DNA from 3 places in the Nissabacter archeti genome. Region 1 is predicted to be linked to each of the others. Evidence: predicted binding sites of a transcription regulator. Region 1 holds the regulator's gene; each other region holds the start of a gene.
The links. Region 1 encodes LexA, which represses DNA repair genes until DNA is damaged. Its sites were predicted from a motif close to TNCTGTATGTACATACAGNA; they were not measured.

Region 1 (3,110 bases):
GCGGCAAACGCCAGCGCCACCATCCCCGCCTGACGGCAGGCAGCGTGCCACACCCGCAACAGCCGCTCGCGGTTGCGCGCGCCAAACGCCTCACCGGAATGGGCTTCCACGGCATAGGCAAAGCCGTCCAGCGCGTAGGCGGTGAAGGTCAGCAGGTTCATCAGGAGCGCATTGACCGCCACCGTCTCGTTGCCCAGCCGGGCACCGATAATCGTCAGGGAAGCGAAGCAGAGTTGCAGCAGCAGCGAGCGCAACATGATGTCGCGGTTCAGCGTCAGCAACCGCCGCAGGTCACCGCGCCAGCCCTGTTTCAGCAACGGCCAGCCAATACCGCGCCGCTGCATCACCCGCCACACCAGCCACAGCCCGAGCAGCAGTGTGGCGTACTCTGCCGTCACCGTGGCCCAGGCAGCGCCGCGCACGTTCCAGTGCAGGCCCATCACCAGCCAGAGGTCGAGCACAATGTTCAGCAGATTCCCGACAATCAGCAGCAGTACCGGCGCGCGCACATACTGCACGCCCAGCAGCCAGCCGAGGATCACCATATTGGCCAGCGCAGCAGGTGCGCTGAGCCAGCGGATTTCCAGGAAGCGCCGCGCCTGTTGCAGCACTGCGTCGTGGCCGCCCACAATGTTTAAGGCCAGGTCAATCAACGGATGGCGCAACAGCAGGATCGTCAGCCCAGCCAGCAGCGCCAGCAGCAACGGCTGCATAAAGGCGCGCGCCAGGCGGGCCGGGTTCTGCGCCCCAAAGGCCTGCGCCGCCATGCCGGTGGTGCTCATGCGCAAAAACAGCAGCAGCATAAATAAAAAGCTGGTCGCCATCGCGCCGACGGCTACCCCGCCCAGATAGACCGGGCTGTCGAGATGGCCGATCACGGCGGTGTCCACCAGCCCGAGCAGCGGCACAGTGATATTGGAAAAGATCATCGGCAGCGCCAGCCGCCAGAGATCCCGGTCAGTTTGCCCAAAGCAGGCAGTCACAGAGAATCGCATCAGAAAGGGTCACTTTTCTTACAGGCGTAAACTTGCCGGAATGCGGAACGCTAAAAACGACATCGCCCCAATAAAGGGGCGATGAGGCACAGCTGGAGGACTGTATAGGCGCGGCCGGTTCCATTAGCCGCGCCCCTGACTGGTCAGCTCCAGTCGCCGTTGCGGATCACGCCCACGGCCAGCCCTTCAATAGAGAAGGTCTGCTGGCGCAGATCAACCACAATCGGGGAAAACTCTTTGTTTTCCGGCAACAGGTGCACGATGTTGCCCTGCTTTTTCAGGCGCTTGACGGTCACTTCATCATCAATACGGGCAACCACGACCTGCCCGTTACGTGCGTCCTGCGTTTTATGCACGGCCAGCAGGTCACCATCCAGAATCCCGATGTCTTTCATCGACATCCCGCTGACACGCAGCAGGAAATCCGCGTTGGGTTTGAACATTGCCGGGTCTATCTGGTAGTGGCTTTCAATATGTTGCTGGGCCAGCAGCGGCTCACCGGCGGCCACACGGCCGATCAGCGGCAGGCCGTCTTCTTCTTCCATCAGCAAACGGATGCCGCGTGAGGCACCGGAAATGATCTCGATCACCCCTTTGCGCGACAGTGCCTTAAGGTGCTCCTCGGCCGCGTTGGGTGAGCGGAACCCCAAACGTTGCGCAATCTCGGCACGCGTCGGCGGCATACCGGTCTGGGAAATATGGTCGCGAATAAGGTCATAGACCTCTTGCTGTCTGGCTGTTAATGCTTTCATCCCGCCCCCTGGTTGTTTATACAGTCTTGCTGGGAGTATATACAGCAAACACGCCCTTGAAAACCGCACAAACAAGAAAAAGCCTGTTTATGACGCGATTTACCTGCTTTACCGGTTACTTTTGCGTAAAACTTCGCAACTCAGAACAATCGCGGCAGCAGAACCATTGCCCAGACAAAAAGTGTCAGTATGATAGCCAGCGCAACGGCCGCCGACCCTAAATCTTTGGCGCGGCCGGAGAGCGGATGAAGTTCCGGCCCGATACGGTCGACGATGGCTTCTATGGCACTGTTGATAATTTCCACAATAAGGATAAGCCACAGTGAAGAGACCATCAGAATGCGTTCGGCGGTGCTCACATCCAGCCAGAAAGCCAGTAACATAGCCGGGATGACCATGATGGCTTCCTGCCGGAATGCGGCTTCATTTTTCCAGGCCGCGAGCACGCCCTTTACGGAGTAGCCGGCAGCTTTGTAGATGCGGATCAACCCGGTCGTCTGATTTGCCATACTTTCTGCACCTTAGGATGAATTAACAACATTTTAGCGGGAATTCCCCCGTGCGGCACGAAAGATCTCCACCCGGCTTTCTGCTATCCTTGCGGCGCATTGCTACTATGAGGCTTCACATTTTTATGTCAGGTTGGCGCAAACTTTATTATTCCCTTTTAAACTTACCGCTCAAATTATTGGTAAGAAGCAAGGTGATCCCTGCCGATCCGGTCACGGAGTTCCGCCTGGACCCGACCCGGCCGATACTTTATGTATTACCTTATGATTCCGACGCGGATCTGCTCACCCTTCGCCAGCAGTGCCTGGCGCAGAACCTGCCGGACCCGCTGATCCCGCTGGAGATTGACGGCCATTTGCTGCCGAGCCATGTGTTTATCGGCCAGGGGCCGCGGTTCTTCCGCTATTACACCCCGCAGCATGAGTCGGTGAAACTGTTCCACGACTACCTCGACCTGCACCGCAGCAACCCGACGCTCGACATCCAGATGTTGCCGGTGTCGGTGATGTTCGGCCGCTCGCCGGGGCGTGAGGGCGAAGGGCAGATGATGCCGCACCTGCGCCTGCTGAACGGCATCCAGAAATTCTTTGCCGTGCTCTGGCTGGGGCGCGACAGCTTTGTCCGCTTCTCCAATACCGTGTCGCTGCGCTATATGGCGACCGAGCACGGCACCGACAAGACCATTGCGCAGAAGCTGGCGCGCGTCGCCCGGATGCATTTTGCCCGACAGCGGCTGGCCGCCGTCGGCCCACGCCTGCCTGCCCGCCAGGATCTGTTCAATAAGCTGCTCGCCTCCAAAGCGATTGAAAAAGCCGTGGAAGATGAAGCGCGCAGCAAAAAGATCTCCCATGAC
Region 2 (3,110 bases), on a different contig from region 1:
ATTGAGGAGTAGCCATAGCGCAGCAGAGACGTCTCCGGGTCTGGGTTATAGGCCAGCCAGGTGACATAGGTCGGGTCATCAAAGCGGATCTCTTTCTGCTCGCCGCTCTGCCAGTGGATCTGGCGCAAATGGGTCAGCCCTTCGCTGCGCTCTTCCACCACCAGCCAGTCACGGAACAGGCTGAAGCCCTCCAGCATCACAGTATCGCGCGGCGGGATCACCGCCTGCCACTGTGCCTCGTCCGGCTGGTCAGCCCGGTAAAGGCCGAAGTTTTTACCGTCTTTATTGGAACGGATATAGAAATGGTTCTGGTAGTGATCCAGCGCGTATTCATGGTCACGGCGGCGCGGCACAAAGACCTGCGGCGCGGCATCAGGCTGGTCAGCATCCAGTAACAGGATCTCTGAGGTGGTGGTGCTGCTGAGGTGGATCAGGATAAAGCGCTCGGAGGTGGTTTTCTCCAGCCCCACATAGAAGGTGTCATCCTGCTCCTGGTAGATCAGGGTATCTTCAGCCGGATCGCTGCCGACGACGTGGCGGTAAACCTGATAAGGCAGCAGGGTTTTGTCATGTTTGCGCACATAGTAGAGCGTGCGGGCATCATTGGCCCATTCAAAACTGGCGGAGGTATTGGTAATCACCTCGTCGGCCCATTCATCGCTGCCGATTTGTTTGATGCGGATGTCGTACTGGCGGCGGGAGAGGAAATCCTCTGCCAGGGCCAGTTGGCGGTTATCCGGGCTGACTTCCATCGCGCCCAGCGTATAGAACTCGTGCCCTTCTGCGCGCACGTTGGCATCAAGCAGGACATCCCACTCCGCCGCGGCGTCTGCCGGCTGGCGCAGGTAAATCGGGTATTCATTGCCGGGCTGGTAACGGGTCTGGTAACGGAAACCGTGGCGCACATAGGGCACCGACGCGTCTTCTTGCGGGATGCGGTCTACCATCTCCTGATAGAGGGCTTCCCGCAAGGATTGATAAGGTTGCATGGCCTGCGCGGTATAGGCGTTCTCTGCCGCCAGGTAATCCAGCACCTCGGGGTGTGTGCGGTCATCGTCACGCAGCCAGTAATAATTATCGATCCGGGTATCACCGTGGGCGGTAATCGGATGCGGGCGTTTCTCTGCTTTTGGTGGTGTGGTCATGAACTGATCCCTGGCACTGCCATTATGAACCGACTGAAAAATGCGGGACGCGGGCGACAGGCGCTCCGGAGTCTGTACGGTCATCATACGTCATGCTGCGGCGGCGACGCGGGCGTCCCGTCACAACACATTAATAACAAAAATAATGATAGACCCTAACAGAGGGTGAACTCAATGCAGGTGAGGTGCTGTATGCCGGGGTAGATGGACCCGATGACCTGCTTCAGTTCAGGCAGGGTCATGTTCTCCTGCCGGGCATGGGACGCATCCAGCGCAGAGAAAGCCACAGGCGTGACGGAAAGCACGCGCAGGCGGCAGAAGGAAACCCCATCCTCCAGGCGTGAGACCTGCAAAATATCACCCGGCGCAACGTCAGCGTCACTGCCGCTGCGCAGGGTGATGGTTTTACGGCCTGCCAGGATGTCCGCCTCAAAACGGCGGTAAAAGGTGAAAGGTATCACGGCATCACTCCCTGATGGCGCAGGCTCAGGCGGCCTGCTCGTCGCTGCCTTCGGCCTTGCCGCGGCTTTTGGGTTTCAGGCGCGCCGGTTCTGCGGCGTCGTTGCCTGGTGCTGATGCCAGCACGCTTTCCAGCGAGCCGCCCCGCAGGATTTGCGTCAGCGGATCTTTATGTTCCGCCAGGAAGAAGCTCAGGCGCTCACGCTCGCTCTCTTCCATTTCCAGCGCAGAATGGGCCAGCCATTCAGACAGGGTATCGGCCAGATCCAGCATCTTGTCGTAAGCGTCAGCTTCTTTCTTGGTCGCAAACGTCATCTTTTCCTCGCCTTGTCGCACCACGACATATTTTACTTCTACCGTCATGAGTGATAATCCTCTTATGGCACACTACTGTATGAATATACAGTTTAAGTAAATCGGGGCGCGGAGGCAAGCCCTTTTACACATTCCGGAACCTGCCTCGCAAAAGAAAAACTACTTCAATAATCGGGCTTTACAGCTTTTACCTTTGATTTTACCTTGCTGCAACTGCGACAACGCCCGGCGGGCGCTGGCACGGCGGATGGCGACATAGGCATGGACCGGGAACATGTCAATTTTGCCCACCTCGGCCGCCGTCAGCCCGGCATCGCCGGTCAGCGCACCCAGGATGTCACCGGGACGGATTTTCGCCTTGCGGCCGCCGTCGATGCAGAGGGTAGCCATCTCCGGCTCAAGCGCGACCGGCGGGGTGGCAAGCAGTTTTTCAGCCGGTTGCCAGGTGGTACGGATGGCGAGGTAATCCTCCAGCGCGTGCACGCGCACCATCTCCTGCGGCGTACAGAAGCTCACGGCCAGGCCGCTCATCCCGGCGCGGCCGGTACGGCCGATGCGGTGAACATGCACTTCCGGGTCAAAGGAGAGCTCATAGTTGACGACCAGTTCGAGGTCTTTGATGTCCAGCCCGCGTGCGGCGACATCTGTCGCCACCAGCACCCGGCAACTGCGGTTGGCGAAGCGCACCAGCACCTGATCGCGGTCACGCTGCTCCAGGTCGCCATGCAGCGCCAGCGCGCTGATGTTCTCGTCAGCCAGCGCCTCGTAGACTTCCTGGCAGTCGCGTTTGGTGTTGCAGAACACCACGCAGGAGGTCGGCTGGTAGTGGCGCAGGGTGCCGGTCAGCAGGCGCAGCCGTTTTTCACGGGTGGTTTCCACAAAGATCTGCTCAATGGTGGTCTGTTCCGCTTCTGCCGCGATCTCCACATCCAGCGGCTCCTGTTGCACGCGGGCGCTGATGCGGGCGATGCCTTCCGGGTACGTGGCGGAGAACAGCAGTGTCTGGCGGCGCGGCGGGGTGTAACGGATCACTTCATCGATGTCATCGCTGAAGCCCATGTCCAGCATACGGTCGGCTTCATCCAGCACCAGGATGCGCAGGGCGTCCAGTGACAGCGTCTGTTTGCGCAGGTGCTCCTGGATGCGCCCCGGCGTGCCGACCACGATATGCGGCGGGTGCACCAGGGAGTC
Region 3 (3,110 bases), on a different contig from region 1:
GCGGCTGGCGGCAGGGGAGATGATGTGCATCCCACGAGGGCGGAAAAGCAGCATAAGCGTGGCTCCTGAGTGTACTGTATATAAAAACAGTACCTTTGAAGCCCATTTTTATCAAGATGCCACGTCACTTATTCAATTAAGGGGATGAGTGCCCTCAGCAAGCCGGTTATCGTGCGGTGGCGTTCATTTATGCGTTCTACGCCGATAAAATCGCGGATTTCATAAACAGCGCTCTCCCGGTTAAAAAACAGGATATCCATGTCCGTTTCACCAACGACCACACCCTTTTTTAACGCATCAGGAAACAGGTCAGGCACGGCGTGTAAGTTGGCTGATTGTTTACGTAAATCCCGCTCATCCTCTTTATCAGCGAAATAACCAAATAACCGCACGCCGTTAAGATCAAAGCCATTCATTTGCTGCAAGAACGGCAGATAACTCCCAGCAAAATGATCGCCGCCCAGGGTGACTAATACCCGGTGACAGGCGCTGACCTGATCTTCACGAATCCCCGCCTGGTCTTCATACCCGGCATCCGCATAGGATTGCGCTATGTCATGCAGCGCAGCAATAAGCGTCACGAGTTCCTGTCTTTCACTGTTCATGGTTGCCTCTGCGGATAAATTTTCCCTGTGGGGATGGGCCAATAAACGGATTTTGACTGCCCATACTCTACTGCGAATAAACCCCCGACAGCGTTGCTGCTCAGCATTTCCCTGGTGGAATAGAGCCGGTGAGGTCATTCAAAGGCACCGCAAGATGAGTAGTGGTGGGGATTAAGATCATAATGCGTTTCTGCCTGCGCCAGTGCGTCCCAGGGCGAGAGAATCAGCGGGAAATCTTCTGGAGAAAGCGTACGTTCGATGTCACGGCGTTGATAGAGAGTAAACATAGACGCCTGCTTATCCTTGCAGTATGTAAGGGTAAGAGGGGATATTACGCCGCTTCAGAAAAAAAGCATCAGGCGTGAGCATGATCAGGCACACACTTTTTGATCATGGCTCTAAGATCTATGCATCGCCCGCTTCTTACCTAACCTATTGATATAAAGCTATTCACATCAACCAGGGCGAACATAGTGGCGGCTGGCGGCAGGGGAGATGATGTAGGTGACCACGCCGAAGATATGCAGATCCTGCCCTTCGCGGATCACGATCGGTGCGTAGGCCGGGTTCATCGGCACCAGCGCCCAGAACGGGCGGGTCTGCAGGCATTTGATGGTGAACTCGCCGTCAACGGCAGCGATCACGATGTCTCCGTCGGCGGCCGTCAGGGCGCTGTCCACCATCACCAGGTCACCGTCACGCACGTTGGCGTCAATCATGGAGTCGCCCGCCACACGCAGGAAATAGGTGGCGGAAGGGTGGCGAATCAGCAGTTTGTTGAGGTCTATCCGTTCCTCCACAAAATCTGCCGCCGGCGAAGGAAAACCCGCCGGGATAACCACATTAAAATGCGCTGAAAACGCCTCATCGGCCTGAAGAACGGCTTTGATGAACTGCATGGGAAAACCCTTTTTTATACTGTTTATGTGTACAGTATTTTTCATTTTCCCAGGCTGATCAAGGTTGCCTAAAGTGAAATCAGGCTATGCCGCTGATAAAAAAGCATATTTTTAAGCACCATCAGTGCTGGATCCACACCACCTGCCACGGCGTCAGCGTCATTTTGCCGGTGAACGGCGTGTCGGAGATCAATTCATGGCCCTGCTCATCCAGCGCCAGGTCGATCTTGTGGTCGGTCACGTTGATCACGCAACTGATGCGGTCTTCGTTTTTCGGGTCGTAACGCTCCAGGCCAAACAGCGATTTGCCGAGATCCAGGACGCGCTGGCCGGAAGAGGGCGCAAAGGCCGGGTGGGCGCGGCGCAGGGTGATCAGGTGGCGCAAGCCATTGTAGACCTGCGCGCGCAGGCTCTCGGGGTTCGCCAGCTCCGCTTCCACTTTGGCCGCGTCCAGCTTCTGCCGGTTGATGCGGCGGTTAATCCCGGACTGGTGCATCCCTTCGACGTCGTTCTCACTGCCGAGCAGGCTGTGGTAGTAAAGCGCCGGGACGCCCACAAAGGCGAGCAGCAGCGACTGGGCCGCGATGAATTTTTTCGCCTTCAGCGCGTTGCTGTCCTGCTTTTCCGTCAGGGCGCTGAGGTAGTTGATGTTCAGCTCATACGGCGAGAAGGTGCCGTCGCCGTTGTCTTTGTGCGACACGCGCCCCTCTTTGCGGATCACTTCCTGCGCCATAAACTGCCGTTCGCTGTCGTCCAGGAAAGTCTCGGTCGGCCGCAGGCCGATGCCGTCATGGCTGGCGAGGAAGTTGAAGAAGGTGGTCTCCGGGTAACGCGCTTCGGCGCTCAGCCCGTGCGCCCATTTGGTCAGCACGGTGGTGTCCTGGCGCAGGAAGGCGTGCAGCGTCAGCGGCGGCAGCGGGAACTGGTACACCATGTGCGCTTCGTCGCCGTGGCCGAAATAGCTGATGTTTTCATGGTGCGGCACGTTGGTTTCGGTAATCAGCCGGGTGCCGGGGATGGCGTAATCCAGCACCGTGCGCCACACCTTGATGATGTTATGCACCTGCGGCAGGTGGATGCAGCGCGTGCCCGGCTCTTTCCAGATGTAGCCGATGGCGTCGAGGCGAATCGACTGCCCGCCGCTGGCGGCGTATTGCAGCAGGATGTCGAGGCTCTCCAGCAGCACCTGCGGGTTATGGAAGTTGATGTCGATCTGGTCGTCGCTGAAGGTCGTCCAGAGGTAGACCATTTCGCCGTTGGCTTTGGTCATCGGCGTCAGCAGGCGGGAGGAGCGGGGGCGCACCACGCGGCTGTAATCCAGTGCCGGGTTGGCAGCAATCAGGTAACCAGCATAGTTCGGGTCATCATGCATAAAACCGCGCACCCACTCGCTGGAGCGGGAGACGTGGTTGATCACGCAGTCAAACATCAGGTTAAACCCTTTCGACAGGGTTTTCAGGTCGCCCCAGCCGCCCAGATGCTCATCGATCAGGCGGTAGTCGATCACACTGAAACCATCATCCGAGCTGTAGGGGTACATCGGCAGGATATGGATGTCAGTGATGATTTCGTCAAAGTATTTGTGGGCGAACTGGTTCAGCGTCGC

Region 2: the regulator LexA is predicted to act here: its motif matches at 1,993-2,012, upstream of JK232_RS13805 (YebG family protein).
Region 3: the regulator LexA is predicted to act here: its motif matches at 1,522-1,541, upstream of umuD (translesion error-prone DNA polymerase V autoproteolytic subunit).

The regions. Positions count from the first base shown of each region.
Region 1 covers NZ_JAERKB010000011.1:36,358-39,467, reverse strand. The annotation lists gene dinF (MATE family efflux transporter DinF) at 1-995, opposite strand, end outside; gene lexA (transcriptional repressor LexA) at 1,139-1,747, opposite strand; gene JK232_RS15940 (diacylglycerol kinase) at 1,888-2,256, opposite strand; gene plsB (glycerol-3-phosphate 1-O-acyltransferase PlsB) at 2,382-3,110, shown strand, end outside.
Region 2 covers NZ_JAERKB010000009.1:10,535-13,644, reverse strand. The annotation lists gene JK232_RS13815 (S9 family peptidase) at 1-1,145, opposite strand, end outside; gene yqfB (N(4)-acetylcytidine aminohydrolase) at 1,301-1,606, opposite strand; gene JK232_RS13805 (YebG family protein) at 1,632-1,967, opposite strand; gene dbpA (ATP-dependent RNA helicase DbpA) at 2,079-3,110, opposite strand, start outside.
Region 3 covers NZ_JAERKB010000020.1:56,772-59,881, reverse strand. The annotation lists gene JK232_RS21475 (YrhA family protein) at 129-605, opposite strand; gene JK232_RS21470 (ubiquitin family protein) at 740-892, opposite strand; gene umuD (translesion error-prone DNA polymerase V autoproteolytic subunit) at 1,061-1,504, opposite strand; gene JK232_RS21460 (sugar phosphorylase) at 1,626-3,110, opposite strand, start outside.